DNA from 3 places in the Variovorax glucosi genome. Region 2 is predicted to be linked to each of the others. Evidence: predicted binding sites of a transcription regulator. Region 2 holds the regulator's gene; each other region holds the start of a gene.
The links. Region 2 encodes sigma-54, which starts transcription at its own class of promoters, with help from an activator protein. Its sites were predicted from a motif close to TGGCANGNAANCTGCTTT; they were not measured.

Region 1 (9,671 bases), 270 kb from region 2:
CTACGTGCCATTTACAAATGCCGTCACCGACCTGAAGTTCATCACGGCAGACGGCAAGCCGCAATTGGTTGTCGGCGACACGACAGGTGTCATCACAAAAGTCGACGCCGATTTGAACAGCGGTACCACGTTGAGGCTTTTGAACTGGCGAGAGATACCGACCGCGTATTGATCGTCCGCTCTCGGAAATTCAGGATGCCTCAGGCGTCCTGTCTTTTGCCAGCAGCCGCTCGTAAATCTTCTCGATCCGATCAAGCGCATGCGTCGAGTCGAAATGCCTTACCTGCGCCAGGCCCCGAGCGGCTACGGCTCGGCGCTCGTCATCTGAAAGCCCGACTACTTCCGCCAGCTTTGTCGCTGCCTGCGCGGCCCATGCCGAACCGACCGTCGCTTGCGCGTCGGCATCCGGAGGAATGAAGAACCCCGCATCTCCGGCGACCTCGGTCATGGGCGGAATGCCGGTCGTGATGACCGGACAACCCGATGCCATCGCTTCTGCAATCGGCCAGCCGAAACCCTCGGCGATCGATGGAAACAGGAAGACCGTAGCGGCGCCGTAGAGCGACACCAGCACCTCATCGGACACAGACGTCAAAAAGTGGATGTCGCCTGCCGAAGACAGCGACTTGCACAACTCGGCAAGCGCTTCAGGCGGCTGCGGGCCGACCATCAGAAGAGGCAACGCGGCAGCGTTCGCCCCGATGCTTCGGCGCCATGCGTCATATGCCACCAGCACGCCACGCCGATTCTTGTACCAGGTGTTGACGCCGACGTGCAGAACGTAGCCGCGCGACAGATCGATGCCCAGCGTCTTGCCGAGCGTCGCGCGGTCTGCGGCGACATCGGTCGACTGACGGAAGCGTGGATTCACGCCGTTGTAGACCACCTCGCAATTGCCGTTCGAACCGATAACGACCAGCAGATCGTCGCGCGTCTTTTGCGAGATTGCGATGAAGGCGTCGGCCTGACGAAAACCCTGTCGGATGTAGCGCTGGTAGATGCGCCCGGTGGCACTGACCGGATTTTGCGGAATCAGGCCCAACGCCGAATCCTGTGCGAGAAAGTCGTGGCAATGCACGACGTTGGGTTTGGACACGAACGACGGCACCCAGGGGCCGAGTGCGTGATCGGCGAACACGTACAGCGTGTCGTTCGGCTGTCGCGCCATCCGCTTGCGCAATTGCCCGGGAAAGACCAGATACTGGTCGATGTAGCCCATCCATTTCCGGAACCGTGCGGGTACCGGCAGTTTGTAGAAATACGGCTCCGGCGCCCAGGTATGCACTTCGTGGCCGCGTTGTCGCATGCCGTCGGCGAGCCAGGCGGCGTACCGCATCATGCTGGCTATTTTCAGGAAGGGCGGATGCGTAAGAAAAACGAGTTTCATGCCGTAGCGGATTGCTGCTTTTCCTGCGGTGGATTGCGGTTGGTTGGCACGGAACGCTGAAGCCCGATTGCCGCGTTGAGGCGTCGGGCCGCTTCGTCGACGGCAAAATTGCGTTGGTAGGCGGCGAGCGCCTCGATACCGAGTGCAGCGCGCTGCTCCGGTGACAACGACCGCCATTCTGTCAGCAGATTCAGCGTTCCGGCCAGTGTGTCGTCGGCAATCACACCGCCGGGCTGGCACTCACGCCAGATATTGACCTGGTTGCTGATCAGCACCGGCCGCCCGCAAGCCATGGCTTCCACCACGGCGATGCCGAAGTTCTCCTGGTGACTCGGCAAAACGAAGGCATCGCAACCGTAAAGCGCTCCCCATTTGGCGTCGCCGCTGAGCATGCCCGGGAAGTGGATGTCGGCTGGGCAAGCGGCAGCCAAAGCCTGGAGTTCCGCGCCATAAGCCGTATCGAGTCCAGGTCCGGCGACGACCAAGGCCGGCATGGCATCGTCGGAAGCGCGTTGCCGTTGTTCGGTGCGCAATTGCACATAGGCGCGGATCAGCAGATCGACGCCCTTTTTCTCGTGCAGACGGCTCATGAACAACAGATAGGGCCGACCCGCGACTTGCGGGCACCGCTCAAGAAAGGCAGGTGCCATTCCCGCTTGCCGAATCGGCGGCGCTTCAACGCCCATGCCGACATCGAGTTCCTGCTTGGGCTGGTAAGGATGAAACGGTTCGCGGGCCAGCGAGAGCTCCTGCGCGCAGGTGAACAGAACGCCGTCAGCGCTGTTCACGACCGGACCTTCGAAAAGCTTCCAGAACACGGTGTTGCGGATCGCTTTCAAACGGCGGCCAGGTGCTTTCTGGAAATACGGATCGAGCATTCCGTGCGGCATGACGTAATGCCGTGGCGCGGGCTTGCGGGGGTTTGTTTTCCGGTATTGCGCCAGTGCGCGCGAAGTGCCGGCGCTGTTGTGTTGCCAAAGTCCGTGGGTGATGACGGCGTCGAAGCGGTGAAAATTGTTGATCAACCAAGGCTTGAGTGCGGCACCGTAAGCGTAGGGGCCTTTGGCCGGGCCGATGGCGTGAACGGGGAAAGTGTCGCGCCCGAGGAAGTCGGAGTTTGGCGCATCTAGGCAGAGGATTTCGCTGTCGGAGCCTTGTGCCGCCAATGCGGGAACCATGTTGCGGACAGCTTGGCAGAGACCGCCTTGGGCGGGGTCCATGCTGGTGATGACGTGGAGGATTTTCATGCGGACAGAGAAACCTTACACAAGTTCGTATTAAATCTTGCGCAGCAGAAAGAGTTAAAAGGCGTCAAATCCATCTGATTTCTAACGACTGTTGCATCAACTTATAAACTTCCTTGACACGCCAAAAGAAAAAGGTCCCGAAGGACCTCAAATCTACCTGAAAGAGCAGCGGTTATGCTTTGCACGCGGCCGGAGTGTACTTTGCCTTCAAAGATCCCGCTCTGCATACATAGGTAAAGGCTGTACCACCACTCGCTGGCGCACTCAAGTCAAGGGCGACTGGTGTTGCCAAGGCCGCTGAGGCTTGCGTTGCAGGCGTAAAAATTATTGTTCCGCCATTATCTACCGTTGTTGCATACGTGATTGTGATCACTCCAGCTGCAGTTGATTGAACAGAAGCAACGTTCTTTGTAGCGCCTGGGGGAGTCGAATTGATAGCATCGCAGTTAGTCGTTGTGGTAGTTCCACAAATCATTGAGCGCGGACCTTGCGTATTAAATGCCTCAGAAATTGAGGTCTTAAGACCGCTCGCCAAAGACAAACCTTCAGTAACACGCGCCCGCACCGTGTAATCCTGATAAGCCGGCAACGCCACAGCAGCCAAAATACCAATGATCGCCACGACGATCATCAATTCGATAAGGGTGAAGCCCTTTTGCACATTGCGTGCGATGGAACGACGGTTCATTTCATTTACTCCAGGTTGGTTGTTCAGCCCGGTCTGCCCGGTGCGCCAGAGTATTTGCAGCATGCGTGCCAACCTCGGAATCGGCCTAAAACGTTCGATATGCGTTAAAAATGAGAACGTTCAGGTTAAGAAAAATGACAAAGCCTGCTCTTTGTTACTTTTTCTGTCATGACATTTTTGTCACCTGACGAAGAATGTGTCATTTTGTGTCGATGCCTGATGTTGTCGACCTCAATCAATGACAAGCACACTCCCCGTCTCCAGCCACCGAATGTCCCGTCCCATCACGCCGTGCACGCGCCAGTCCGACACCAGCGCGTCGATCTGGCTCATGATCTCCGCTGTTTCTGCTGGTTTGGTATGGGTGATGTAGATGGGATATTGCCGTCCGTCGACGATGTTTCCCAACTCGTCGGCCAACGTCGCCGGAGACAGATGCCTGCTGCGCTCGGCCAGTGCCTGTTCGCGGTCGCTGAAGGCGGTTTCCATCACCAGCATGCCGATATCCAGTTTGTTGATGCGCGCCCAGAATGCAGGATTCCGGTCCGTATCGCCGCTGAAAGCCCAATAAGGACCGCCCGTTGCGCTCCGCACGGCAAAGCCGCAGGCCGGCACGGTGTGGATCGCCGGCAACACCTCGACATGCTTTGGTTGCATCGTTCCCAATTTCAGCGTCTCGCCGATCGCAAAGCAATGGAAGCTGACGAACGGCTTCTCGCGGCTGGGAATACTCGCGAAATCTGGCCAGATGACGTTGTTGAAGACGTGGGCACGAAGCGCATCAATGGTGGCGCTCAGCGCATGGACGCGCAATGGGCGATCTCGGCGACTGGCGACGGCGTCGATCATCAGGGGCAGCGCGGCGACATGGTCGAGATGAGAGTGCGTGAGCACCACGTCGTCGACGCGCGCCATTTCGACGAGTGTGAGATCGCCGACGCCGGTTCCGGCGTCGATCAGCAGATCGTCGTCCACGAGGAACGAAGTCGTCCTGCAGTCCTTCGCGATGGCACCCGAGCAGCCCAGCACACGCACCTGCATCGTTGCCACCCCCTTCGCTGTTTTACTTCGGGGAGGCTAAACGCTTCAGTCGCTGCCGGTAAAGGACTTTTTTGGCATACGTCGTTTCAGGCGTGGATGAACTGCATCTTGGTTCCACCGAGTTCCAGGACGTCCCCGTCCTGCAGGGTCACAGCTTCGCTGCCCAGCTTTTCGCCGTTCAGCGTAGTGCCACCGTCGATCGGCGCGATCACGTAGCCGTGCAGGCGTCGGGTCACTGCGGCGACGGCGATGCCGGGCTTGCCGATCGTGGTGACGACCTTCTCGAGCGACAGCTCGCGACCGGCGCCGACGCCGGAGAGCACCCGGATCGCCGCCGGCAGCACGCCGCCGTTGAGCGTGCCGACGACGGTAGGCGCGGTCGAAAGCGGTATCGGCGCAGAGATGACCGGCGAACCTGGGCGCTGGGCACCGGGCATCTGCGTATCCGAAACCGGCTCGGGCGATTCGATTCCCGCGAGGAAGCGAATCTTGTACTTGCCCACCTCGATGATGTCGTTGTGCTCGAGCGCCTGCTTCTTCACTGCGCGCGCGTTGACGTAGGTGCCGTTGGTGCTGTTAAGGTCCTCGATCTGGACATCGCTGCCTGCCATGTGCAGCACAGCGTGCTCGCCGCTGATCGCGAGGTTGTCGATGACGATGTCGTTGTAGGGCCGCCGTCCGAGCGTGGTGCGGTCCTTCGCAAGCGTCACCTCCTTGATTACGACACCATCGATCGAGACGATCATTTTCGGCATTGCCGGCTCCTGAATCTACAAAGTTGATCGGTCAGCAGGCTCCGCGTTCCGTCTCGTCACCGAGGGCTCGCGCGAGGACAACGGAAATGTTGTCACGACCGCCATTGTCGTTGGCAGCAGCGACCAGAAGCGCCGCCTTGTCCGACAACGTATCGTTTTGTAACAGAATTCTCTGCATTACGGCATCCTGCACCATTTCGCTCAGACCGTCGGAGCAAAGCAGATACAGATCGCCGGGCAGCACCGGATATTCGTTGACTTCGAGTTCGACCGCACGCTCGATGCCGAGTGCGCGCGTCACCAGGTTCCGGTGGGGCGACTGGGCGGCCTGCTCGGGCGTGATGAGCCCTGCGTCGAGCTGGTCCTGCATCAGCGAATGGTCGCGCGTGAGCTGGTCGAACTGGCCGTTCCGGAGTCGGTAACAGCGCGAATCGCCGATATGACCGACCACGGCACGGTCGGGGCCCAGCACGGCCAGCACCAGCGTCGTGCCCATCCCGTGAAGATGCGGATTGGCGCTCCCGGCTTCCAGGATGGCGCTGTTGGCCTCGTCCGTTCCGACCTGGAGTGCAAGACAGACCGAACGTGCGGGCGCCCGCACTCCGGCGTGGGCCAGCCAGCGACCGAAGCTGGCGCGGAGCAGCGCGATGGCCATGCCGCTGGCCACCTCGCCGCCGTTGTAGCCGCCCATGCCGTCGGCCAGGATCGCAAACCCCAAAGCCGGATCGACTGCAATCGCATCCTCATTGTTGGCGCGCACCCGACCGGTATCGGTGAGCGCCTCGAAGTCCCAAGAGGATGAGGATTTGATTGTCATGGTCGAGTGGGTCGTCTGTTCAGTGGACGGCCGATTTGTCGTGTCCGCGTTTCTGCAGGAAACGGCCGACGATGAGGACGAAGGCGGCACCGGCGACGGCGCCGGCGTAATGCAGCCACGGATAGGTCGCCCGCACACCCTCGAGCGACACGTCGCCGACGATGGTTTCGCCACCGACCCAGCCGATCAGCACGGCGCCGAGCAAAACGATGATCGGGAAGCGCTCCATGAGCTTGATCATGAGCGTGCTGCCGAAGATCACCAGCGGAATGCTGATGGCGAGGCCGAGGATCAGCAGCGTCGTGTTGCCCTGCGCAGCCGCGGCCACGGCGATCACGTTGTCCAGGCTCATCACCAGGTCGGCGATCAGGATGGTGCGCACGGCCGCGAACATGCTGCCGTACTCCTTGCTTTCGCCTTCGCCGTCGTCCTCGTCACCAAGCAACTGCAGGCCGATCCACAGCAGCAGCAGTCCTCCGATGATCTGGAGATAGGGCAGCGCCAGCAGCTTGGCGGCAACCACCGTGAGTGCGATTCGCAACACGACCGCTGCGCCGGAGCCGATGAAGACGGCCTTGCGCTGTTGGGCAGGCGGCAGCGAGCGTGCCGCCAGCGCGATCACGACGGCGTTGTCGCCCGAAAGGATGATGTTGATCCAGACGATCTTCAGCAGATTCAGCCAGAAGTCGGAGGTTTGCAGGAATTCCATGTTGTCGATCTCGATGTCTCTATGCCACTGTTATGAATAAAAAAAGCGCCGGCAATTTGAATTGCGAGCGCCTTTTCGTTTGTTGTGGTCGTCGCCAGGGACGCTTTTCGCGTCGCCTGCGATGTACTTACAGGCGCGCCTTCAGCAGCTTGGCCAGTTCGGAGAAGTTGCGCGTGATCGTGAAGCCCGACTCTTCCATGATGGCGAGCTTGGCATCGGCCGTATCGGCACCGCCGGAGATCAGCGCGCCGGCATGGCCCATGCGTTTGCCCGGAGGCGCGGTCACGCCTGCGATGAAGCCGACGACCGGCTTCTTCATGTTGAGCTTGCACCAGCGGGCCGCATCGGCCTCGTCCGGGCCGCCGATTTCGCCGATCATGATGACAGCGTCGGTGTCCGGATCGTCGTTGAAGGCCTGCATCACGTCGATGTGCTTCAGGCCGTTGATCGGATCGCCGCCGATGCCGACTGCCGACGACTGGCCGAGGCCGATCTCGGTCAGCTGGGCCACGGCTTCATAGGTCAGCGTACCCGAGCGCGAGACCACGCCGATACGACCCTTGCGATGGATGTGACCGGGCATGATGCCGATCTTGATTTCGTCGGGCGTGATCAGGCCGGGGCAGTTCGGGCCGAGCAGCAGCGTCTTCTTGCCGCCAGCGGCTTCCTTGGCGCGCATCTTGTTGCGCACTTCGAGCATGTCCTTGACCGGAATGCCTTCGGTGATGCAGATCGCCATGTCCAGGTCGGCTTCGACGGCTTCCCAGATCGCGGCTGCCGCACCGGGTGGCGGCACGTAGATGACCGACACGGTGGCACCGGTCTGCGATGCGGCTTCTTTCACCGAACCGAAGATCGGGATACCGAAGATCGACTCGCCGGCCTTCTTCGGGTTCACGCCGGCCACGAAGGCGTTCTTGCCGTTCGCATATTCCTGGCACTTTTCCGTGTGGAACTGACCGGTCTTGCCGGTAATACCCTGGGTGATGACCTTGGTGTCTTTGTTGATGTAGATCGACATGACTAATCCTTACTTGACGGCTGCAACCACTTTTTGGGCCGCATCGGCCATCGTGTCGGCGCTGATGATCGGCAGGCCGGATTCGGCCAGCAATTTCTTGCCCTCGACTTCGTTCGTGCCCTTCATGCGCACCACCAGCGGCACGCTGAGGTTCACTGCCTTGCAGGCTGCGATCACGCCGGTGGCGATGGTGTCGCACTTCATGATGCCGCCGAAGATGTTGACAAGGATGCCCTTGACGTTCTTGTTCTTCAGCATGATCTTGAAGGCTTCGGTCACCTTCTCGGGGGTGGCACCGCCGCCCACGTCCAGGAAGTTGGCCGGCTCGCCGCCGAACAGCTTGATGGTGTCCATGGTGGCCATCGCCAGGCCGGCGCCGTTCACCAGGCAGCCGATGTTGCCGTCGAGCGAGATGTAGGCGAGGTCGAACTTCGAGGCTTCGACTTCGGCTGCGTCTTCTTCGTCCAGGTCGCGCAGGGCGACGAGTTCGGGGTGGCGAAACAGCGAGTTCGGATCGAAGTTGAACTTCGCGTCGAGCGCCATGACTTGGCCCTTGCTGTCACGGTTGAGCGGGTTGATCTCGACCAGCGAGGCGTCCGTCTCCATGTAGCAGGTGTAGAGCTTCTTCAGGATGTCGACCGTCTGCGCGGTCGAATCGGCCGGCATGCCGATGCCGTCCGAGATTTCCTTGGCTTGCGCGTCGGTCAGGCCGAGTTGCGGGTCGGCGAAGACCGTGATGATCTTCTCGGGCGACGAATGTGCAACTTCCTCGATGTCCATGCCGCCTTCGCTGGACGCGATGAAGGCGACCTTCTGCGTCGCGCGATCGGTCACGGCGGAAATGTAGTATTCCTTGTTGATATCGGCGCCGTCTTCGATGTAGAGGCGACGAACCTTCTGGCCTTCGGGGCCGGTCTGGTGCGTGATCAATTGCATGCCGAGGATTTCGCCGGCGATGCGCTTGACGTCTTCGATGGTCTTGGCGACCTTGACGCCGCCGCCCTTGCCGCGCCCACCGGCGTGGATCTGGGCCTTGACCACCCACACGGGGCCGCCAAGTTTCTGGGCGGCTTCGACCGCCTCCTGGACCGTGTAGGCCGCAATGCCGCGTGGCACGGGCACGCCGAACTTGGCAAGAATTTCCTTGCCTTGGTACTCGTGAATCTTCATGAGGGTTCTCTCGGAACGGAGGTTGAAAACGAGATGGTGACTGTTGTCCGAAGGCCACTGCGCACCGCTTCGGGCAGGGGGTGGCGGACAACTGCGGAATGTATCATGGTGCGCCGCACAAACTCCAGCGAATCACGCCAGGATTAGCGCTTTAGTTCTCATTTTTCGTAATGAACGGACACAATCATGGTCAAGGTTTTCATTGATGGCGAAGCCGGCACGACCGGTCTGCAAATCCGGGAGCGGCTCCAGTCGATGCCGCAGGTCGAGCTCGTCAGCATCGCGCCCGAACTCCGCAAGAACGCCGATGCCAAGCGCGACCTGATGGCGGGCGTCGACCTCGTCGTGCTGTGCCTGCATGACGACGCGGCGATCGAATCCGTCGCACTGATCGACCAGTTGCCTGGCAAGAAACCCAAGATCATCGATGCCTCGACTGCGCACCGCACCAACCCGGCCTGGGCATTCGGCTTTCCGGAACTGACAGCCGGCCACTGGGAAGCTGTGGCTGCAGCCGACCGCGTCGCGAATCCGGGCTGCTATGCGACCGGTGCCATCGCCATCGTCCGGCCGCTGGTCGATGCGGGCATCCTGCCGGTCGACTTCCCGATCGCGCTGCCGTCCGTGAGTGGTTTCTCGGGTGGCGGGCGCACCATGATCGAGGCCTATGAAGCGGGCGGCGCTGCGCCTTACGAAACCTACGCGCTGGGCCTGAAGCACAAGCACATCCCGGAAATCATGAAATACACCGGACTCACGCGCCGTCCGGTGTTTATCCCGTCTGTGGGCAATTTCAAGCAGGGAATGCTCGTCCAGTTGCCTCTGCACCTGGACGA
Region 2 (9,671 bases):
CGAGCAACGCATCGCGCGGGCGTCCGGTGGCGGGCAGGCTGGCGGAATCGGACATAGGTGGAACAAAGTTGAGCAGTGAACGAATAACGGAACAAACTAGTTCCGAAACGTCAATGTATCGAAACTGGCGAGTCCCTGTCGCCGGCATGGGCGCAACCGGAAGATCGCTCTCGATAATCCCGCGATGGACCGTCTCACCCAACTCGAATCCTTCGTCGCGGTCGCCGCCCGCGGCAGCCTCACGGCGGCCGCGCGTGCGGAAGGCGTGGCGCCGGCCATCATGGGGCGCCGCATCGACGCGCTGGAGGAGCGACTCGGCGTCAAGCTGCTGGTCCGCACCACCCGGAAGATCACGCTGACGCACGAAGGCAGCGCTTTTCTGGAGGATTGCCAGCGTCTGCTGGTCGAGTTCGCCAATGCCGAAGCCAGCGTGAGCGCGGGCGGCGTGAAGGCCGCCGGCCATCTGCGCGTGACGGCGCCGGCCGGCTTCGGGCGCCGTCATGTCGCGCCGCTGGTGCCGAAATTCCACGCCCTGCATCCCGACGTGACGATCTCGCTGAACCTGAGCGACCGCGTGATCGACATGACCGGCGAGGGATTCGACTGCGCGGTGCGGGTCGGCGATCTGCCCGATTCGTCGCTGGTCAGCCTGCGCCTGGCCGACAACCGGCGCCGCTGCGTTGCCACGCCCGATTTCCTGCGCCGCCACGGCACGCCACAGCATCCGAGCGATCTGGCGCGCTTCGCCTGTCTGACCCTGTCGAGCGACGCTTCGCAGACGCGCGGCTGGGCTTTCAGGCTGCCGACGGAAGGCGGCGAGCCCGAGACGTTGCACTTAAAGCCGCAGGGTCCGCTCGACTGCTCGGACGGTCAGGTGCTGCACGACTGGTGCCTGGCCGGCCACGGCATCGCCTGGCGCAGCAGCTGGGAGATCGATGCCGAGATCGAAGCCGGCCGGCTGGTGCCGCTGCTCGACGACTTTGCAGCACAGCCGAACGGCATCCATGCGGTGTTTCCGCAGCGCAAGCACCTGCCGCTGCGGGTGCGGTTGTGGCTCGATTTCCTCAAGGCGGCCTACGGGCAACCGACGTTCTGGGCCGGCACGATGCCGCCGAGCAAACCCACTGAAAGAAAGCGATGACCTTCGAAGCCATCCGGCGTACTTGCAGCTGCTCGAGAGGCAGGTGACGCTTTAGGACGAGTCTGAGGGTTTCGGTGGTCATTGGACGCAAAAGATGCTGCCTTCCACCACATGTCCACTCATCGGAATCACATGACCCAACCTCTCTCGCTTCAAAGTCCGCGGGTGCGGCATTCGACCGTTCCGGCCTATCCGCATGAAAAACCGCACGGGTCCGCCAATTCCAAAATCGATGGGATCTTTCGCCGCCAGACCGCCGCGATCCAGGTCCCGCAGACATACGCCATGGAGCGCCAGCGCCTGAATGCCGCCGTGTTCGGTGTGATGCAGAAGATGAACCTGCAGCCTGACCGTCCTGAGAACTATTTCCGCTACCGCGTCAACCACACCCAAGAATTTCAGCACAACGGCCAGCCTGCTTATATTCAGCAGCAGGGTGGGGCGGTGCATCATCTCGTGGGCTTCTCGGGTGAAGGCCAGTCGCGACTCAGCCGGATGTTTGCCGGCGGAGCGGGCCAGTATCAGTTCAGTGTCGAACGGGAAACCAACGGAATCGAACAGTTGCGCGGACCGAGGCTGACTCCGACGCAGATGGCCGTTGCACTCGAAGAACTGCAACGGAGCATGTAGGCAGTCAGCCGCCGGCAGCCGAGTGACCGGCGGAAGTCTCGCGTCAGGCCTTGGCGCCCGCTTCGCACTTCTTCATGAAGCTGTTCTTTGCAGCGCCTGCCAGTGCCTTGCCGTTCTTGTCGATCGCCTTGGTGGCGCAGGCCGGCGTCGCGGCTGCCTTGGTGTCTTTTTCGCACTTCTTCATGAAGCTGCTCTTGGCGGCACCGGCCAGCGCCTTGCCGTTCTTGTCGATCGCCTGGGTGGCGCAGCTGGTGCCGGCGACCGGCGCCGCCATCGGCGCAGCAGCCTTGTCCTGCGCCTGCGCGGCACCGAAGGAGAGGCATGCGCCCAGGGCGAGAAGAGTCAGGAGCTTGTTCATGTTGGTGTGTCCTTGAGGGTTGAAAGAAGACTGCTGCGGCTTTGAGTTGTGCCGCTCCTGCTAACGGGCCAGCCGTGGCAGCCGATGACTGTGAACAAAACTTTTAGGGTTAGCCCCGGTAAAATCTTCCTATGCAATTGGTCAAACAGGAGCTCCTCGCGGCACTCGCGAGCATGCTCGAATCCCTTTCTCCCGGCGCCGCCTCCAAGGCGGCGTTCGAATCTCCCAAGGTTCCTGCTCACGGCGATTTCGCCAGCACCGCCGCGATGCAGCTGGCCAAGCCCCTTGGTCGCAAACCTCGCGAACTGGCCGAGGAACTCAGCGCCGCGCTGGGCGCCACGCCCGCTTTTGCACGTTGGGTCGACGCGATCGAGATCGCCGGCCCCGGCTTCCTCAATATCCGCCTGAAGACCGTCGCCAAGCAGCAGGTGGTGCGAGAAGTGCTGGCTGCGGGCTCCGATTTCGGCAGGCAGCCGACGACCGGAGAGCGCGTGCTGGTCGAGTTCGTCTCGGCAAACCCGACCGGCCCGCTGCATGTCGGCCACGGCCGGCAGGCTGCGTTGGGCGACGCGATCTGCAATCTGCTGGCGTCGCAAGGTGCCGATGTCTGGCGCGAGTTCTATTACAACGACGCCGGCGTGCAGATCCAGACGCTGGCCAACAGCACGCATTTGCGCGCCCTCGGCTTCAAGCCCGGCGACGCCGAATGGCCGAGCGGCGAAAAAGCACCGGCCTACAACGGCGAATACATCGCCGAGATCGCCGCCGACTTCCAGGCACGGAAGACCGTCAAGGCCGACGACCGCGAAGTCACCGCCACCGGCGACATCACCGATATGGACGCCATCCGCCAGTTCGCCGTCGCCTACCTGCGCCACGAGCAGGATCTGGACCTGAAGGCGTTCCAGGTGAAGTTCGACAATTACTACCTCGAATCCAGCCTCTACACCAGCGGCCGCGTCGCTGCGACGGTGCAGAAACTGATCGACGCCGGCAAGACCTACGAGCAGGACGGCGCGTTGTGGCTGAAGTCGACCGACTATGGCGACGACAAGGACCGCGTGATGCGCAAGCAGGACGGCACGTTCACCTATTTCGTGCCCGATGTGGCGTATCACATCGCGAAGTGGGAGCGCGGTTTTCATCGCGTCGTCAATATCCAGGGCACCGACCACCACGGCACCATCGCCCGCGTGCGCGCCGGACTGCAGGCGGTCGATGCCGGCATTCCGAAGAGCTACCCCGATTACGTGCTCCACACGATGGTGCGCGTGGTCAAGGGCGGCGAAGAAGTCAAGATCAGCAAGCGCGCCGGCAGCTACGTCACATTGCGCGACCTGATCGAATGGACCAGCACCGACGCGGTTCGCTTCTTCCTGCTCAGCCGCAAGCCCGATACGGAATACACCTTCGACATCGACCTGGCCGTCGCCAAGAACAACGACAACCCGGTCTACTACGTGCAGTACGCGCACGCGCGCATCTGCTCGGTGCTCGCGGCCTGGAAGGAGAAGGACGGCGGCGATGCGGCCACGCTCAAGGACGTCGATCTGGGCGCGCTGTCGACTCCCGCTGCGCAGTCGCTGATGCTGCTGCTGGCCAAGTACCCGGACATGCTGACCGCCGCCGCAAAGGATTTCGCGCCGCACGACGTCGCCTTCTATCTGCGCGAACTCGCCGCCAGCTACCACAGCTACTATGACGCCGAACGCATCCTGGTCGAAGACGAAGCGGTCAAGAAAGCCCGTCTGGCGCTGGTCGCCGCCACCGCGCAGGTACTGCACAATGGCCTCGCGATGCTGGGCGTGAGTGCGCCGAGCAAGATGTGAATCTCCTTTTCTCCACCATGAAATCAAGACAACGCGGAAACACCGTCATCGGGCTGATCGTCGGCATCGTGCTCGGCCTGGGCGTGGCGCTAGGCATCGCGGTCTACGTGACCAAGGTGCCGATCCCGTTCATGACCAAGACGCAGCGCGGCGGCGCCGAACAGGACGAAGCCGAGGCGCGCAAGAACCGCGACTGGAACCCGAACGGTCCTCTGTCGGGCAAGGCCGGGGCTCGCCCGGCTGCGCCGACGCAGCCTGCATCGGTCGGTCCGCTGAATCCGCCCAGTTCGGACGCGTCGGCTTCGAGTCCTGCTGTCGTCGCGCCAGGCGCAACGGCGGCTGTGCCGCCTCGCGCCACTCGCGCGCCGGTGCCGGTCGAGGCTGCCCGCACACCGCCGGCTTCGAGTGATCCTCTCGGCGATCTGGCGCGTGCCCGGTCTGGCAATTCGGGCGACAGTAGCACCACAGCGGCTGCCGCTTCCACCGGCGCCGATCCGTTCATGTATTTCGTCCAGGCCGGTGCCTTCCGCACCACCGACGACGCCGAATCGCAGCGCGCGAAGCTCTCGTTGATGGGCGTCGAAGCCCGCATCACCGAGCGCGAACAGGCCGGACGCACCGTCTACCGCGTGCGCGCCGGCCCGTTCAACAAGAAGGACGACGCCGACCGCCTCAAGGAGCGGCTCGACGGCGGCGGCCTCGAATCCAATCTGGTCCGGGTCCAGCGCTGAGCGGTTGATGCCGCTGCAGCTCGACCGGCCTGCCTCCCTGGCGCGGGAACTCCGCGCCGTCCCAAGGCTCTTTCAGCCCACAGGAGAATTTTTCAAATGAAACGTCGTGACTTTTCGCTGACCGCTGCGTCGCTCGGCCTGCTTCCTCTCGTCGCAGTAACCATCGGCACTGCTGCGCATGCGCAGTCCCCCGTCGCGCCGAAGGCCGGCAAGGACTTCATCGCCCTGGGCAAGCGCGCCCCGATCGACACGCCTGCCGGCAAGGTCGAAGTGGTGGAGTTCTTCTCGTACAACTGCCCGCATTGCGCCGCCTTCGAGCCGCAGCTCGAGACCTGGGTGAAGACGCTTCCGGCCGATGTGGCGTTCAAGCGCATTCCCGTGCCTTTCGTCGGCAACGACACCGAACCCAAGCAGCGCCTCTACTACACGCTCGAAGCGATGGGCAAGGTCGACGAGTTCCAGATGGCGTTGTTCCAGGCCATCCATCAACAGCGCCAGCCGCTGAGCGGCGATGCCGGCATCCTGGCATGGGTTGCGAAGCAGCCGAGTCTCGACGCGAAGAAGTTCGGCGAACTGTTCAAGTCGTTCACCGTCGTCGGCAAGGCAAAGCGCGCGACGCAACTGACCACCGACTACCAGGTCGCAGGCGTGCCGGCGCTCGGCGTGGCCGGCCGGTACTACATCGACGGCGACACGGCCGGCTCGTTGGGCCGCGCGTTGCAGGTCACGGAATTCCTGATCGGCGAGGCCCGCAAGGGTTGATTTCGCACGCACCGGGCAGCGTCCGGCGTCGGGGAGGCAGCCCGCTTCGGCGGGCTTTTTTGTCTGCGCGTCAAGCCATTGCACCTGACGCTTACAATCTTCGAGCAAGTTTCGTGCCTTTATGAACCAGCGATACACACTCATCCGATCTCTCTCCCGCCGAATCGTCGTTGCCACCACGACCGCTGTCGCGTTGATGGCGGTGCTGGTGATGCCCGCTCAGGCCGAAAAAGCCGACCGGACGAAGCCGATGAACATCGAGGCCGATGCCATGCGCTACGACGACCTCAAGCAGACCAGCGTGTTCACCGGCGGCGTGGTGGTGACCAAGGGCACGATCATCATCCGGGGCGCGCGCATCGACGTGCGTCAGGATCCCGAGGGCTATCAGTACGGCGTCGTCACCGCGGCGCCGGGCAAGCTCGCCTATTACAAGCAGAAGCGCGATGCCGGCATCGACGAGTGGACCGAGGGCGAATCCGAAGTCATCGAGTACGACAGCCGCGCCGACAACGTCAAGTTCATCCGCCGCGCCGTGATGCGCCGGCTGATCGGCGCGAAGCCGAACGACGAAACCACCGGCGAACTGATCGTCTACGACCAGGGCAACGACACCTTCACCGTCAATGGCGCAGCCTTGCCGCCCGGCGCCAGCGTGGCGGCCGGTGCGCAGGGCGGTCGCGTTCGGGCGATCCTGACGCCGCGTGCGGCTGGCGAGCCAGCCGCGGGCAGCTCGGCTCCTGCGACGCCGGTCGCGCCGACGGGTCGCGGCTTGCGTCCGAGCACGACGCTCGGCGGCGGAGACGCGGCCAAGTGAGCATCGACACCAATCTGGTCAGGAACGAGGCCAAGCCGGTTTCGTCGACCGAATCCGCTGGCAGCCGTCTCGAAGTGCGCGGCCTGCAGAAGCGCTACGGCAGCCGCCAGGTCGTGAAGAACGTGTCGCTGCAGGTGCAGAAGGGCGAAGTCGTCGGCTTGCTCGGCCCGAACGGCGCCGGCAAGACGACTTCGTTCTACATGATCGTCGGCCTGGTGCGCGCCGATGCCGGCGAGATCAGCATCGACGGCGAGCCGATCGCACACATGCCGATCCACAAGCGCGCGCGCATGGGTCTGAGCTACCTGCCGCAGGAAGCGTCGATCTTCCGCAAGCTCACGGTGCGCGAAAACGTGCGCGCCGTGCTCGAATTGCAGCAGGAACCCGATGCCAAGGGCAACATGGCCGCGCTCAGCAAGCAGCGCATCGACCAGCGACTCGAAGAGCTGCTGGCCGATCTGCGCGTCGAGCATCTGCGCGATTCGCCGGCGCTGGCGCTGTCGGGCGGCGAACGCCGACGCGTCGAAATCGCGCGCGCGCTGGCCACGCAGCCGCGCTTCATCCTGCTGGACGAGCCGTTTGCCGGCATCGATCCGATCGCCGTCATCGAAATCCAGCGCATCGTCAGTTTCCTGAAGAGCCGCGGCATCGGCGTGCTCATCACCGACCACAACGTGCGCGAAACGCTCGGCATCTGCGATCACGCCTTCATCATCAGCGACGGGCAGGTGCTCGCCGAAGGCACACCGGCGGAGATCGTCGACAACGCCGAAGTACGCCGCGTGTATCTCGGCGAACACTTCCGGATGTGACCTTGAAGCATTGGACGGCATGAAACAAGGCCTGTCGCTGCGGGTATCGCAGCATCTCGCACTTACTCCCCAGCTGCAGCAGTCGATCCGGCTGCTGCAGCTGTCGACGCTCGAACTCAGCCAGGAAGTCGAGCAGATGCTCGACGAGAACCCGTTCCTCGAACGCACCGCCGAAGAAGCGCAGCGGGAAGAGTTCGGCATCGACTCGGTCGACGCGCCCGGACCGCGCGACGAGGAGTTCGCTCCGTCGGCGGCGGCATCGTCGAGCGACAGCGCCAGCAGCAGCACCTCGACCGCCGAATCCGAAGCGCCGGCCGCCGATACCGCTGAAATCTCCGACGCCCAGCCCGACTGGGAGGGCGACGGCACCGTCGAGATGGCGCCGGACGATAGCGAATGGGGCGGCGATGCGCCGGCCAGCTCCAACAACATCAGCTCCAACGACGGCGGCGACCGGGCCGACGCGACCGAGCTCGCGCGCAGCCAGGAATCGCTGCAGTCCTTCCTGCACCGGCAGGCGCTGAGCCTGCGGCTGGGCGACAACGACCGCGCCGCGCTGCGCTTCCTGATCGAATCGCTCAACGACGACGGTTATCTCGAAGATTCGCTGCCGGCGCTGGCATCCGGTCTGGCCGGCGACGACAACGACCAGTTCGACGATCTGGTGCATCACTTCCAGGTCGCGCTCGGCCTGCTGCAGAGCCTGGAGCCGGTCGGCGTCGGCGCCCGCGACCTCGGCGAATGCCTGGCGATCCAGCTGCGCGCGCTGGCCGATCCGCAGGAGTCGGACGAGCAGGTGCAGGTGCGCAAGACCGCCATCGCCATCTGCAAGCATCCGATGGAATTGCTCGCGCGCCGCGACTTCAAGCGCCTGGCCACGCTCACGCGCAGCAATGAGGAAGAAGTGCGCAAGGCGCTGCAACAGATCGCGACGCTGGAGCCGAAACCGGGCCGGCGCTTCGTCGACGTCGAGCGCAACGTGATCGTGCCGGACGTGATCGTCACGCGCAGCGGCAACGGCACCAACATCAAGTTCCGCGTGATGCTCAACCCCGACGTCATGCCGCGCCTGCGCGTGCACGACATCTATGCCGGCGCGCTCAAGCAGCACAAGGGCGAAGGCAGCCAGGCGCTGTCGCAGCGGCTGCAGGAAGCGCGCTGGTTCATCAAGAACATCCAGCAGCGTTTCGATACCATCCTCCGCGTGTCGAACGCCATCGTCGAACGGCAGAAGAGCTTCTTCATCCACGGCGAACTCGCGATGCGGCCGCTGGTGCTGCGCGAGATCGCCGATGAACTCGGGCTGCACGAATCGACCATCAGCCGCGTGACCACCGCCAAATACATGGCGACGCCGTACGGCACGGTCGAACTCAAGTATTTTTTCGGATCGGCGCTCGGCACAGAGACCGGCGGCAACGCATCCAGCACCGCGGTACGCGCGCTCATCAAGCAGTTCGTGACCTCCGAGAACATCAAGAAACCGCTGTCCGACAGTCAGATCTCCGAGATGCTGAAAGAGCAGGGCATCGAATGCGCGCGCCGCACCGTCGCCAAATACCGCGAGGCGCTGCGCATCGCGCCGGCCAATCTGCGCAAGTCGCTTTGAAATCATGAACCAGCTCAATCTTTTCCTTCCCTGCGCCGCCGGCGTCGAAGACTTTCTCGCCCAGGAAGTGCATGGCCTCACGGGCCTCGCCGGCGACGACCTGATGGCGTCGCGCGGCGGAGTCTTCGTGCGCGGCTCATGGCGCGACGCCATGAAGCTCAACCTGCACAGCCGCCTGGCGCAGCGCGTGCTGGTCGAGCTGGCCCATGCGCCGTATCGCAGCGAGACCGATCTCTACGACATCGCCGGCGGCGTCGCCTGGGAAATCTGGTTCACGCCGAAGCAGACCTTCAAGATCGAAACCACTGCCCAGCACAGCCCGCTGCAGAGCCTGAACTTCGCGACGCTGCGCATCAAGGACGCGATCGCCGACCGTTTCCGCGCCAAGGCCGGCGGCGTGCGGCCGAGCATCGAGACGCAGTGGCCCGACTGCCGCGTCTTCGCGCACCTGACCACAGACACCTGCACCCTCTACATCGACACCTCCGGCGAGCCGCTCTTCAAGCGCGGCTGGCGGCAGGACAAGGGCGACGCGCCGCTCAAGGAAACGCTGGCTGCGGCCATGCTGGCTGCCAGCGGCTGGTGGAACCCGGAAAGCGGCGAAGTTTCGACCGCGCCGTTGTACGACCCGTGCTGCGGCAGCGGCACGATCGCCATCGAGGCGGCACAGATCGCGCTCGGCATTCCGGCCGGCGCGCTGCGGCGTTTCGGATTCGAGAAACTGCTGCCGTTCCAGCCGCACGTCTGGGACGCGCTGCAGGACGAGTCGGAGACGAAGCAGCGAGAAACCGAAGCCAGTCGCACCGTGGGCGCGCCGGTCATCTTCGGCAGCGACGTTGCGTTCCGGATGGTCGACTTCGCAGAGCGCAACGCCGAGCGCGCGGGCGTGGCCGCGTCGATCGAATTCCGCGGCGGCGACGCGCTTCAGCGCATGCCGCCCGTCGAAGGCGGCGGCACGATGATGCTCAATCCGCCATACGGC
Region 3 (9,671 bases), on a different contig from region 2:
GTTCTCGAAGCAGGTCAGCCAGGGCAGCAGCGAATGGTTCTGGAACACGACCGCGCGCTCCGGTCCCGGGCCGCCGATTTCGCGGTTGCCGCAGAGCAGCGTGCCGTGCGTCGGCATCGTCAGGCCGGCGATCAGATTGAGCAGCGTCGACTTGCCGCAGCCGGAATGGCCGATCAGCGCCACGAACTCGCCCTTGGCTACCGTCAGATTGATGTCGCGCAACGCCTGGAAGCTGCCCTTGGCCGTCTTGAAGGTCTGCTCGACGTCCTGGATGTCGATGAATTTCTTGTCGTCGTTCATGATTTCACCTCTTCGAACGTGAATGCGGTTGCGATCTTGATGAGTGCGAATTCGAGGATCAGGCCCACCACGCCGATGACGAAGATCGCGATGATGATGTTGGCGACGTTCAGGTTGTTCCATTCGTCCCACACCCAGAAGCCGATGCCGACGCCGCCGGTCAGCATTTCGGCCGCGACGATCACCAGCCAGGCTGTGCCGACGGCCAGGCGCACGCCGGTCAGCATGTACGGCAGCACGGCCGGGAACAGGATCTTCGTGATGATCTTCCACTCGCTCAGGTTCAGCACCTTGGCTACGTTCATGTAGTCGCTCGGTACGCGCTGCACGCCGACGGCCGTGTTGATCACCATCGGCCAGATCGAGCAGATGAAGATGGTCCAGATGGCTGCCGGGTTGGCGCCCTTGAACACCAGCAGCCCGATCGGCAGCCAGGCCAGCGGCGAAACCGGGCGCAGCAGGCTGATCAGCGGATTGAACATGCGCGCCAGGAATTCGAAGCGCCCGATGGCGAAGCCGGCCGGAATGCCGACGATCGCGGCCAGTCCGAAGCCGAAAGCCACGCGCTGGAGCGACGACAGGATGTTCCAGCCCACGCCCTGGTCGTTCGGTCCCTTGCTGTAGAACGGATCGCTGAAGACGACCATTGCCTGCTTGAAGGTGGTCATCGGCGTCGGAAACCCGTTGGTGCTGCTCACCGCGATCAGTTCCCAGATCACGAGCAGCACGCCGAAGCCGACCAGCGGCGGCAGGACGCGCATCCAGAAGGCGCGGATGTCGAATGCCTTGCGTGGCGTGGCGGCGACCGTCACCTTGGGCGGCAGGGTCACGGTGCTGGCAGCGACGCCGGCCGTGGTGGACAGAGGCGCGGAGGCCTCCAGCGGGGAGTGAAAAACAGCGCTGACCATGGTGTTCTCCTTAAACCTTGACCTTGAAGGAATCCGCGTACTTCGCAGGCTCCTTGCCATCCCAGACCACGCCGTCCATCAGCTTGCTGGTGCGCATCGGCGATGCCGGCACCGGCGTCTTGCTGGCCGTGGCGGCCTGCTTGTAGATATCGATGCGGTTGATGTCGGTGGCGACCTTGAGGTAGTCGGGATGCGCCTTCAGCAAGCCCCAGCGCTTGTGCTGCGTCAGGAACCACATGCCGTCCGACAGGTACGGGAAGTTCACCGCGCCGTCGTTGTAGAACTTCATGTAGTTCGGGTCGTCCCAGTTCTTGCCCATGCCGTTGGTGTAGCGGCCCAGGATGCGCTGGTTGATGGCGTCGACGCTGGTGTTGACGTAGCTCTTGTCGGCGATGGTTTCGGCCATCTTGTTCTTGTTCTGCAGGCCGGTGTCGATCCACTTGCCGGCTTCAAGGATGGCGGCGGTCACTGCGCGGGCCGTGTTCGGGTACTTCTTGGCGAAGTCGGCGGTCGTGCCCAGCACCTTTTCGGGATGGTCTTTCCAGATGTCCTGGGTGGTGATCGCGGTCACGCCGATGTTGTCCATGATCGCGCGCTGGTTCCACGGCTCGCCGACGCAGAAGCCGTCCATGTTGCCGATGCGCATGTTGGCGACCATCTGCGGCGGCGGAACGACGATGTTCTTCACGTCCTTGAACGGGTCGATGCCGGCCGAAGCGAGCCAGTAATAGAGCCACATCGCGTGGGTGCCGGTCGGAAACGTCTGGGCGAAGGTGTATTCGCCCTTTTCCTTGGCTATGTACTTGGCCAGCGAGGGTGCGTCGACCACGCCCTTTTCCGCCAGCTTCTTCGACAGCGTGATCGCCTGGCCGTTGTTGTTCAGCGTCATGAGCACCGCCATGTCCTTCTTGGTGCTGCCGACGCCCAGATGCACGCCGTAGATCAGGCCGTACAGCACATGCGCCATGTCGAGGTCGCCGTTTACCAGCTTGTCGCGCACGCCGGCCCAGCTCGACTCCTTGCTCAGCGCGAACTTCACGCCGTACTTCTTGTCGATGCCCAGCACCGAAGCCATCACGATGCTGGCGCAGTCGGTCAGCGGAATGAAGCCGATCTTGACCTCTTCCTTTTCAGGCTTGTCGGAGCCTTGGGCATAGACCGCGGCGCGCAGCGCCGGGTCGATGGCGAGGGCGCCGATGGCTGCGGCTTGCAGCACCGTTCGGCGGCTGAGATTGGGTTTCGGTAGCAAATCGGACATGAGGCGGACTCCGGAAGAAGAAACGTGAAAAACAAAAAAGGCGTCCGCATCGCGCCGGGCTGTTCGAAAACGAGCCCTTGCGGATGCGGACGCCTTTGTCCGTTGCGGCTGGCGCCACCCGCCTTTGGATGCTGCCTGCCTGATGACCTTCGTCGGTCCATGCGCTGAACGATGCAAACGGCGTGCCAGCTTTTCGTCCTGCTTTTGTCGCCCCTTTCCGCACGTTCGTTGTGCGCCGCACCAAAGCGGTTCGCCGCGATCAGCTGCGCTCGTGAATGGGAAGGTAGTCCGCCATCGCCAGCACCGATTCGGCCACGTCGACCAGGCGCCGGTTCTGGTTCATCGCGGTCTGGCGCAGCATCTTGTGTGCATCTTCTTCGCTCAGCTTCCGGTGCGCCATCAGCAGACCCTTGGCGCGCTCGACTAGCTTTCGTTCGTTGAGCGCGCCGCGGACGGTGTCGAGCTCGTCGCTCATCGCCTGGAGGCGGCGCGATTGGTCCTGCACCAGCTCGAGGATGGCCCGCTCAAGCTGACGGCCGTACAGCGCGGTGTTGGACGCCGGCCGGGTCGGCGCCGCTTCGGACGATACGGAAGGCGCGGAGTCGAAGAAGGCGGCGGCCGAAGGCGAGGAGGGTGATCGGGTCGCGATCTGGGTCAGCAATTCGGTGTGCGCCGCCATCTCGACGCGCACGCTTGCCGTCTTTTCACTGCACAGCTGGCGCAAATCGGCTGCGAGGCGCGTTTCGACCGTCTGCATGGCATCGATCCGGCGCGTGCAGCAGTCGAACCAGAGCGCGCTGAGTTCGGGGTCGAGCGCCACGCCGGCCGGCGCGGCGCAGGCGATGCGGCGCATCCGCTCCAGCTCCGCCGTGTGGGCGGGCGGCAGGTTGGCCAGCCATTGCGCCTCGAGTGCCGGGCCGGAGAATTCGGAGAACACCTGGAAACAACGCTCCTGCGATTCGATCAGGTGCAGCCACTGCTCCTGACGCGCGCTGTCGTTGCGCCCCGAAGTGAAGGCGGCTGCACCGCAAGCCCGCTCCTGGCCGGCGAATTCCTTGCCCTGCATGAAATTGAACATCGCCACCAGCAAGCGCGAAATCTCGGGGTCGGTGGCACCATCGGCGGCTTCGAACACCACCGCGAGCAACCCGGCAATCAGCTTCACGAAGGCCGTGGTGGAATCGGCGACCGTGACATTCAGCGTACCGATGCGTCGTCGAAGATCGGGCAGGGCGTCCAGTCCCGGAATGACCCAGGCGATGCGGCTGAACAGGCGCGTTCCGTTGCCCAGGCGACCGGGATCGGTCTCCAGCCGGTCGAAGCATTCGCGTACCCGCTCCTCGAGCTGGAGCGACTCGGCGATCTGCGCTCCCAGTTCGGCGACGAAGCGCTTTCCGCCTGATGCCAGGACCACGTTGGAGATCCCGCGTTCCCGCTGGAGACCGTGCACCAGACGGCCGATCGCACCCACGAGTTCGCTGGTGCGCCCGAGTTGATCGAGTTCGTCTATTTCGCTTCGCAGTGCGGCGACAAGAAAGCTCAGTCCGGATTTCATCGTGAAGGACTTCCAGCAACATCCGTGCCCCATTCGGGGGCGGCACCTACACTCGGCGAATGCTGGTCCTCGGAATCGAATCATCTTGCGACGAAACGGGCGTGGCCCTCGTCGAAACATCGCAAAGCCCCGGCGTTCTCCCGGCGCTGCTGTCCCACGCGCTGCACAGTCAGATCGTCATGCACCAGGCCTACGGCGGCGTGGTGCCGGAGCTGGCCAGTCGCGACCACATCCGCCGCGTGCTGCCGCTGACGCAGCAGGTCTTCGACGAGGCCGGCAGATCGCTTGCCGATGTCGACGTCGTGGCCTACACGCGCGGCCCCGGCCTGGCAGGGGCATTGCTGGTGGGCGCCGGGGTGGCATGTGCCCTGGGCGCTGCGCTCGACAAGCCTGTGCTTGGCGTGCATCACCTGGAGGGGCATCTGCTGTCGCCGTTCCTCAGCGTCGATGCTCCGGAATTTCCGTTCGTCGCGCTGCTGGTGTCCGGCGGACACACGCAGCTGATGCGTGTCGACGGCGTCGGCCGCTACGAAATCCTCGGCGAAACCATCGACGACGCAGCCGGCGAGGCGTTCGACAAGTCGGCCAAGCTGATGGGCCTGCCGTATCCCGGCGGCCCTTGGCTGGCGAAGCTGGCGGAAGCGGGCGATCCGGCGGCGTTCAAGTTGCCACGACCGTTGCTGCACAGCGGCAATCTGGACTTTTCGTTTGCCGGCCTGAAGACCGCCGTGCTCACGCAGGCCCGGAAGCTGGGCGACGATCTGGAAGCGCGAAAGGCGGATCTCGCAGCATCGACGCAGGCGGCGATCGTCGAAGTGCTGCTGAAGAAGTCGCTCGCCGCGTTGCAGGAGACCGGGCTCAGGCGCCTCGTCGTCGCGGGCGGGGTCGGCGCGAACCGCAAGCTTCGCGAGCAACTCGATGCTGCCTGCGCGGCGCGCGGCGTGCGGGTCCACTATCCCGAACTGCATCTGTGCACCGACAACGGCGCGATGATCGCGATGGCCGCGGCGATGCGGCTGCAGTCGGGCATCCAGTCGGCGACCGATGTCTATGCGTTCGACGTCAAGCCGCGCTGGCCGCTGGACACGATCGTGACTGCCTCGTCCGATTCGGCCAAATCGTCCAATTCGGCCGTCCCAGTCTGAAACCGGTCATTCCTGTCGTTCGGACCTTCCGGCCGGAAAGTCGTCGTCGTCGAAAGTCATGCCCGGCCGGTAGCGTACGGATTCCTTTGCCAGCCGGTCGAATTCCGCTGCATACGGCGCGACTATCGCGGGCCATCGACGGAACAGGTTGAAGTTCTCGGCATTCTTCTGGGCGCCGGCCCGTGTGAAGTTCATCGACCCGAGCCCGATCGTGTCGGCATCGACGATCAGGAACTTGTGGTGCATCACCGGATAGCGCGCATTGATCCAAAGTGGGACGCCGTGGTTGTGAAAGTAGGTCGCGCTGGAATATTTCTGCGTGACTTGCGACCGGTCGAGCACCACGCGAACGTCGATGCCGCGCGCATGCGCCTGGTCCAGCGCCTTGGCGATCGTGGCTGAAGTGAAGTAATAGCCGGCGAGCCAGACGCGGCTGCGGGCACTGGAGATGAGCGCGGCGATCGCCTTGTCGGTGTCGGCGCCGGGGGAAAAGAAGACTTCGGCGCTGGCTTTTGTGGAGGCTGCCGGCAGCGCAACCACCGTGCCTGCGTCGGCATTCGATGTTGCTGTCAATCCGGTTGCGAGTGCGCCGGCCAGTGCGGCGACGGAGGCGAGGGTGCTGAAAGAGATCACGTTGCTTCGGTGCGCCCTGGGGCGTGGCTTTGGGGCGCGTATTGTCGGCCCCGACCTGCAACTTTCAGGAGCCGTGTTCGAGCGCCGGCGTTTCGGCCGCGAGAACGGGCAACGGCAGTACGTGCAACATGTCGCGCCACAACTGAGACCATTGCGGCCAGTCGTGGCCGCCTTCGGTCGTGAAGACATGGCCTTCTGGCAGGGCGTCGGCAAGCAGGCGGTGATTGGGCGCGAAGCGATCGGCGAGTCCGTAGCCCAGGTAAAGCGGCGGCATTTCTGCCGCAGTTTCCGGCGTGACATAGCGCTGCAGGAACGGCCAGAGCTCGCGGTCGATTTCCTGGTCGGGCGGTGGGCCTTCGGGTTTCTGCCAGACGCGCAAGCCGCCGGCCTTCTGGATTTCCGCACCCAGCGGTCGGCGCCCGAGGTATGGCGCCAGCACCACGATGCCCTCGACCAACCCCGGCTGCAGCAATTCGTGTGTCAGGGCTCCGAAGCCACCGATCGAGATGCCGACCAGCCAGATCGATTTGTAACCCTGGTGACGGGCGGGAGCGAGTACGCCTTCGCTCAGACGCCGGACAAAAGTCTGGTCGTAGTAATAAGAGACGTTGGCATCGACCAGCATCACATCCGTCGCGTACCGATGACTGCGCACTGCGCTGACGAAGCCCTGATGCTCGAACTCCTCCGGCTGCAGGAACGCACCGGGCAGGAACACCAGCAAAGTGTCGGAGCGCGTGCCGGCGACGGCGGAATGCAGATGTGTTTCCAAGGCGGAGCCCCTTTTGTCGGGGCGCGCTGCCAGGAGCTGTCAGCAAGACCGCGACCTCAAGTTAGTAATAAAGTTCGTTAAAACATACACTTTGAGTGATGTTTTACACACATTTCGCATTCAAACATAAAAAAAAGCCAGTCGGATGACGACTGGCGAAAAATCTGCGGTTGTCCGATTTAACCCATCGGACAAGATGTTCGCGATCAGTTGATCGACAGCTGATGTACCTTGTTTATCGGCACCAGCTTGCCGAGCTTTAGGGTCAGGACACCGTTTTCGAGCTTTGCTTCGCTGACGGCGGCGTCGATCTCCTGCGGCAGCTCGTAGACTTTCTTCACGCGCCGCTTGGCTTCGGGTTTGCTTTCGATGCGGACACAAGCACCTTCGATGCCAATGCTGAGGTCGTCGCGTGAAAGCCCCGGCACGTCTAGCGACAGGGTCCAGCTCTTTTCATCCTGCTCGACCTCCGGCACCGACTGCGGACCGGACAGGAGGGCGCCGTTGACGAAGCGCTCGAAGTTGCGATCCGACGCGCGTGGAACGAAATGGGCGGTGCGGAATTCGGGTGCGAAGAACATGAAAGGCTCCAAAAAGGATTGAAAACAATCGGGACAAGCGTGTCCCGTACACTGCGCGGCCCTTCACTATCGAGTGCCGCTTGCCATCCCATCTAGGCCTGCCGGCAAGCGTTTCAAGACAATGAACCAGCGCTTTCTTTCTCGCCGCAAGACCTTGAAATTTGCGGCCACGGCGCTATGCGCGACAGCCGCTTTCCAGGTTTCCCGGATCGTCCATGCGGCCCAGGCGCAGCCCGAGATCGCCGGCGGCAACGCACCCATCAAGCTGGCCCTGATCGAAAGCATGAGCGGCCCTTTCGCCAATACCGGTGAGGCCGTTTTCCGAAACGTCCTCTGGGCCGTGGAACGCGTCAACGCTCGTGGCGGCATCAGGCTGCCCGGCGGCGCACGTCGGCTGGAAATCGAGCGCTACGACAGCAAGGGCCAGAACGAAGAAGCACTGTCCGCCCTGCGCGCAGCCATGGATGACGGCGCGCGCATCGTGCTGCAAGGCAATTCGTCGGCGACGGCTGCGGCGCTGCTCGATGCGATCGACAAGAACAACGCACGCGATCCGTCGCGCCGCGTGATCTTCCTGAACTATTCGGCTGTCGATCCGGTGCTCACCAACGAGCGCTGCAGCTTCTGGCACTTCCGTTTCGACGCCCATTCCGACATGCGCGTGACGGCGCTGATGGACGTGGTCAAGGACGACGCGGCGCTCAAGCGCGTCTACCTGATCGGGCAGGATTACAGCTTCGGTCAGTCGGTGCTGCGCGAATCGAAACGCCAGCTTGGCGCGCTGCGACCCGATGTGCAGGTCGTCGGCGAGGAGCTGCATCCGATGGGACGCGTGAAGGATTTCGCGCCTTACGCAACCAAGATCCTGGCCAGCGGTGCGCAGGCAGTGGTCACCGGCAACTGGGGCAACGACCTGACATTGCTGGTGAAGGCAGCGCGCGAAGCGGGTTTCAACGGCACTTTCTACACGTTCTACGGCAATGCGCTGGGCGCCCCGGCCGCCATCGGCGATGCCGGCATCGGCCGCGTGATCGCGGTTGCCGACTGGTTGCCGAACGTGCAGACGCCGCAGTCCGAAGCCTTCTATCGCGAATTTCGCACCCGCTTCCCGAAGGCGTCCGACGATTACGTGCACATGCGCATGCAGCTGATGATCGAAGCGCTGGCGCAGGCTGTTCAGAGTGCCGGCAGCACCGATGCGGTGGCGGTCGCGCGCGCGCTGGAGCGTGCCGACGTGACGCTTGCCGGACAACGCGGCCGCATGCGCGCCGAAGATCATCAGTTCCAGCAGCAACTGGTGGTCGGCGTGATGGATCGGCAGGGTACGCCGGGCGTGAAATTCGACGTCGAAGGTTCGGGGTACGGCTTCCGGGTTTTGAAGACCGTCGCTCCTGAAAAAGCAGAAATGCCCACCAGCTGCAAGATGCAGCGCCCTTGAGGAAAAACATGCGTCAAGCCATTCAGGATCTCGAAGCCTCCAGGATTCGCGAAGTCGCGAATGCCGGTATCGGACGCGACGACGTGCTCGCGTTCTGGTTCGGAGAAAGCGACGAAGGAACACCGGACGTCGTGCGTCAGGCGGCCATCGAGTCGCTAGAGCGCGGCGAAACCTTCTATTCCCACAACCTCGGATTGCCCGAATTGCGGGAAGCGGTCGCGCGCTACATCGGCGCGTTGCATCCGCCGGTCGACGCGTCGCGCATCGCCATCACATCCGGCGGCGTCAACGCGCTGATGCTGGCTGTGCAGGCACTGGTCGATGCCGGGGACGAGGTCGTTGCAGTGACGCCGGTCTGGCCGAACCTGGTCGCGCAACCCGCCATCATGGGGGCACGCGTGCGCTGCGTTCCACTGCAGCCGGCCGACGGCGAATGGACGCTCGACCTCGACGCCCTGCGTGCCGCGGTCACCCGGGGCACGAAGCTGCTGATCCTCAATGCACCCAACAATCCGACCGGCTGGACGCTCACGCGCGACGAGCAGCGCACCATACTGGATCACTGCCGCAAAACCGGCACCTGGATCCTCGCCGACGAGGTCTATGAAAGGCTCTATTACGAGCCGACACCCAACGGATGCGCGCCGAGTTTTCTGGATATCTCGGCTGCCGACGATCGGCTGGTGGTGGTGCACAGCTTTTCCAAGAGCTTCCTCATGACCGGCTGGCGCCTCGGCTGGCTGGTGATGCCGCCTTCGATGGTGGACGGCATGGGAAAGCTGATCGAGTTCAACACGTCCTGCGCGAGCGTGTTCACCCAGCGTGCCGGATTGGCAGCGCTGGCGCACACCCAGGACATCACGCCGCGCGTGGTCGCCCACCTCAAGTCCTGCCGCGATGTGCTGGTTCCGCTCCTGGCCGCGGTGCCTGGCGTGCAGGTGGCGCCCGCGAAGGGCGGCATGTACGCTTTTTTCAAGCTGGAAGGATTTCCTGACTCGCTCGAAACCGCAAAGCGCCTGGTCGTGGAAGCCGGGCTCGGACTGGCGCCCGGCAACGCTTTCGCTCCGGAAGCGCAGGGCTG

Region 1: a site for sigma-54 is predicted at 3,376-3,393, ahead of ACSFA3_RS16170 (pilin). Genes of this name have one in related genera too.
Region 3: a site for sigma-54 is predicted at 2,637-2,654, ahead of ACSFA3_RS04800 (CmpA/NrtA family ABC transporter substrate-binding protein). Genes of this name have one in related genera too.

The regions. Positions count from the first base shown of each region.
Region 1 is NZ_JBPJZE010000003.1:309,406-319,076, forward strand. Features, by position in the region: gene ACSFA3_RS16155 (pilus assembly protein) at 1-172, shown strand, start outside; gene ACSFA3_RS16160 (glycosyltransferase family 4 protein) at 191-1,387, opposite strand; gene ACSFA3_RS16165 (glycosyltransferase) at 1,384-2,634, opposite strand; gene ACSFA3_RS16170 (pilin) at 2,807-3,322, opposite strand; gene ACSFA3_RS16175 (MBL fold metallo-hydrolase) at 3,554-4,363, opposite strand; gene ACSFA3_RS16180 (FHA domain-containing protein) at 4,450-5,118, opposite strand; gene ACSFA3_RS16185 (Stp1/IreP family PP2C-type Ser/Thr phosphatase) at 5,150-5,935, opposite strand; gene ACSFA3_RS16190 (TerC family protein) at 5,955-6,644, opposite strand; gene sucD (succinate--CoA ligase subunit alpha) at 6,772-7,665, opposite strand; gene sucC (ADP-forming succinate--CoA ligase subunit beta) at 7,675-8,835, opposite strand; gene argC (N-acetyl-gamma-glutamyl-phosphate reductase) at 9,022-9,671, shown strand, end outside.
Region 2 is NZ_JBPJZE010000003.1:43,831-53,501, reverse strand. Features, by position in the region: gene ACSFA3_RS15015 (TetR/AcrR family transcriptional regulator) at 1-55, opposite strand, end outside; gene ACSFA3_RS15010 (LysR family transcriptional regulator) at 185-1,141, shown strand; gene ACSFA3_RS15005 (hypothetical protein) at 1,274-1,771, shown strand; gene ACSFA3_RS15000 (hypothetical protein) at 1,815-2,129, opposite strand; gene argS (arginine--tRNA ligase) at 2,261-3,958, shown strand; gene ACSFA3_RS14990 (SPOR domain-containing protein) at 3,976-4,689, shown strand; gene ACSFA3_RS14985 (thiol:disulfide interchange protein DsbA/DsbL) at 4,786-5,451, shown strand; gene lptA (lipopolysaccharide transport periplasmic protein LptA) at 5,648-6,268, shown strand; gene lptB (LPS export ABC transporter ATP-binding protein) at 6,271-7,080, shown strand; gene ACSFA3_RS14970 (RNA polymerase factor sigma-54) at 7,100-8,689, shown strand; gene ACSFA3_RS14965 (THUMP domain-containing class I SAM-dependent RNA methyltransferase) at 8,694-9,671, shown strand, end outside.
Region 3 is NZ_JBPJZE010000001.1:995,777-1,005,447, reverse strand. Features, by position in the region: gene ACSFA3_RS04810 (ABC transporter ATP-binding protein) at 1-300, opposite strand, end outside; gene ntrB (nitrate ABC transporter permease) at 297-1,208, opposite strand; gene ACSFA3_RS04800 (CmpA/NrtA family ABC transporter substrate-binding protein) at 1,219-2,466, opposite strand; gene ACSFA3_RS04795 (nitrate- and nitrite sensing domain-containing protein) at 2,726-4,021, opposite strand; gene tsaD (tRNA (adenosine(37)-N6)-threonylcarbamoyltransferase complex transferase subunit TsaD) at 4,081-5,166, shown strand; gene ACSFA3_RS04785 (phospholipase D family nuclease) at 5,173-5,799, opposite strand; gene ACSFA3_RS04780 (alpha/beta fold hydrolase) at 5,864-6,571, opposite strand; gene ACSFA3_RS04775 (Hsp20/alpha crystallin family protein) at 6,778-7,152, opposite strand; gene ACSFA3_RS04770 (branched-chain amino acid ABC transporter substrate-binding protein) at 7,274-8,590, shown strand; gene ACSFA3_RS04765 (pyridoxal phosphate-dependent aminotransferase) at 8,599-9,671, shown strand, end outside.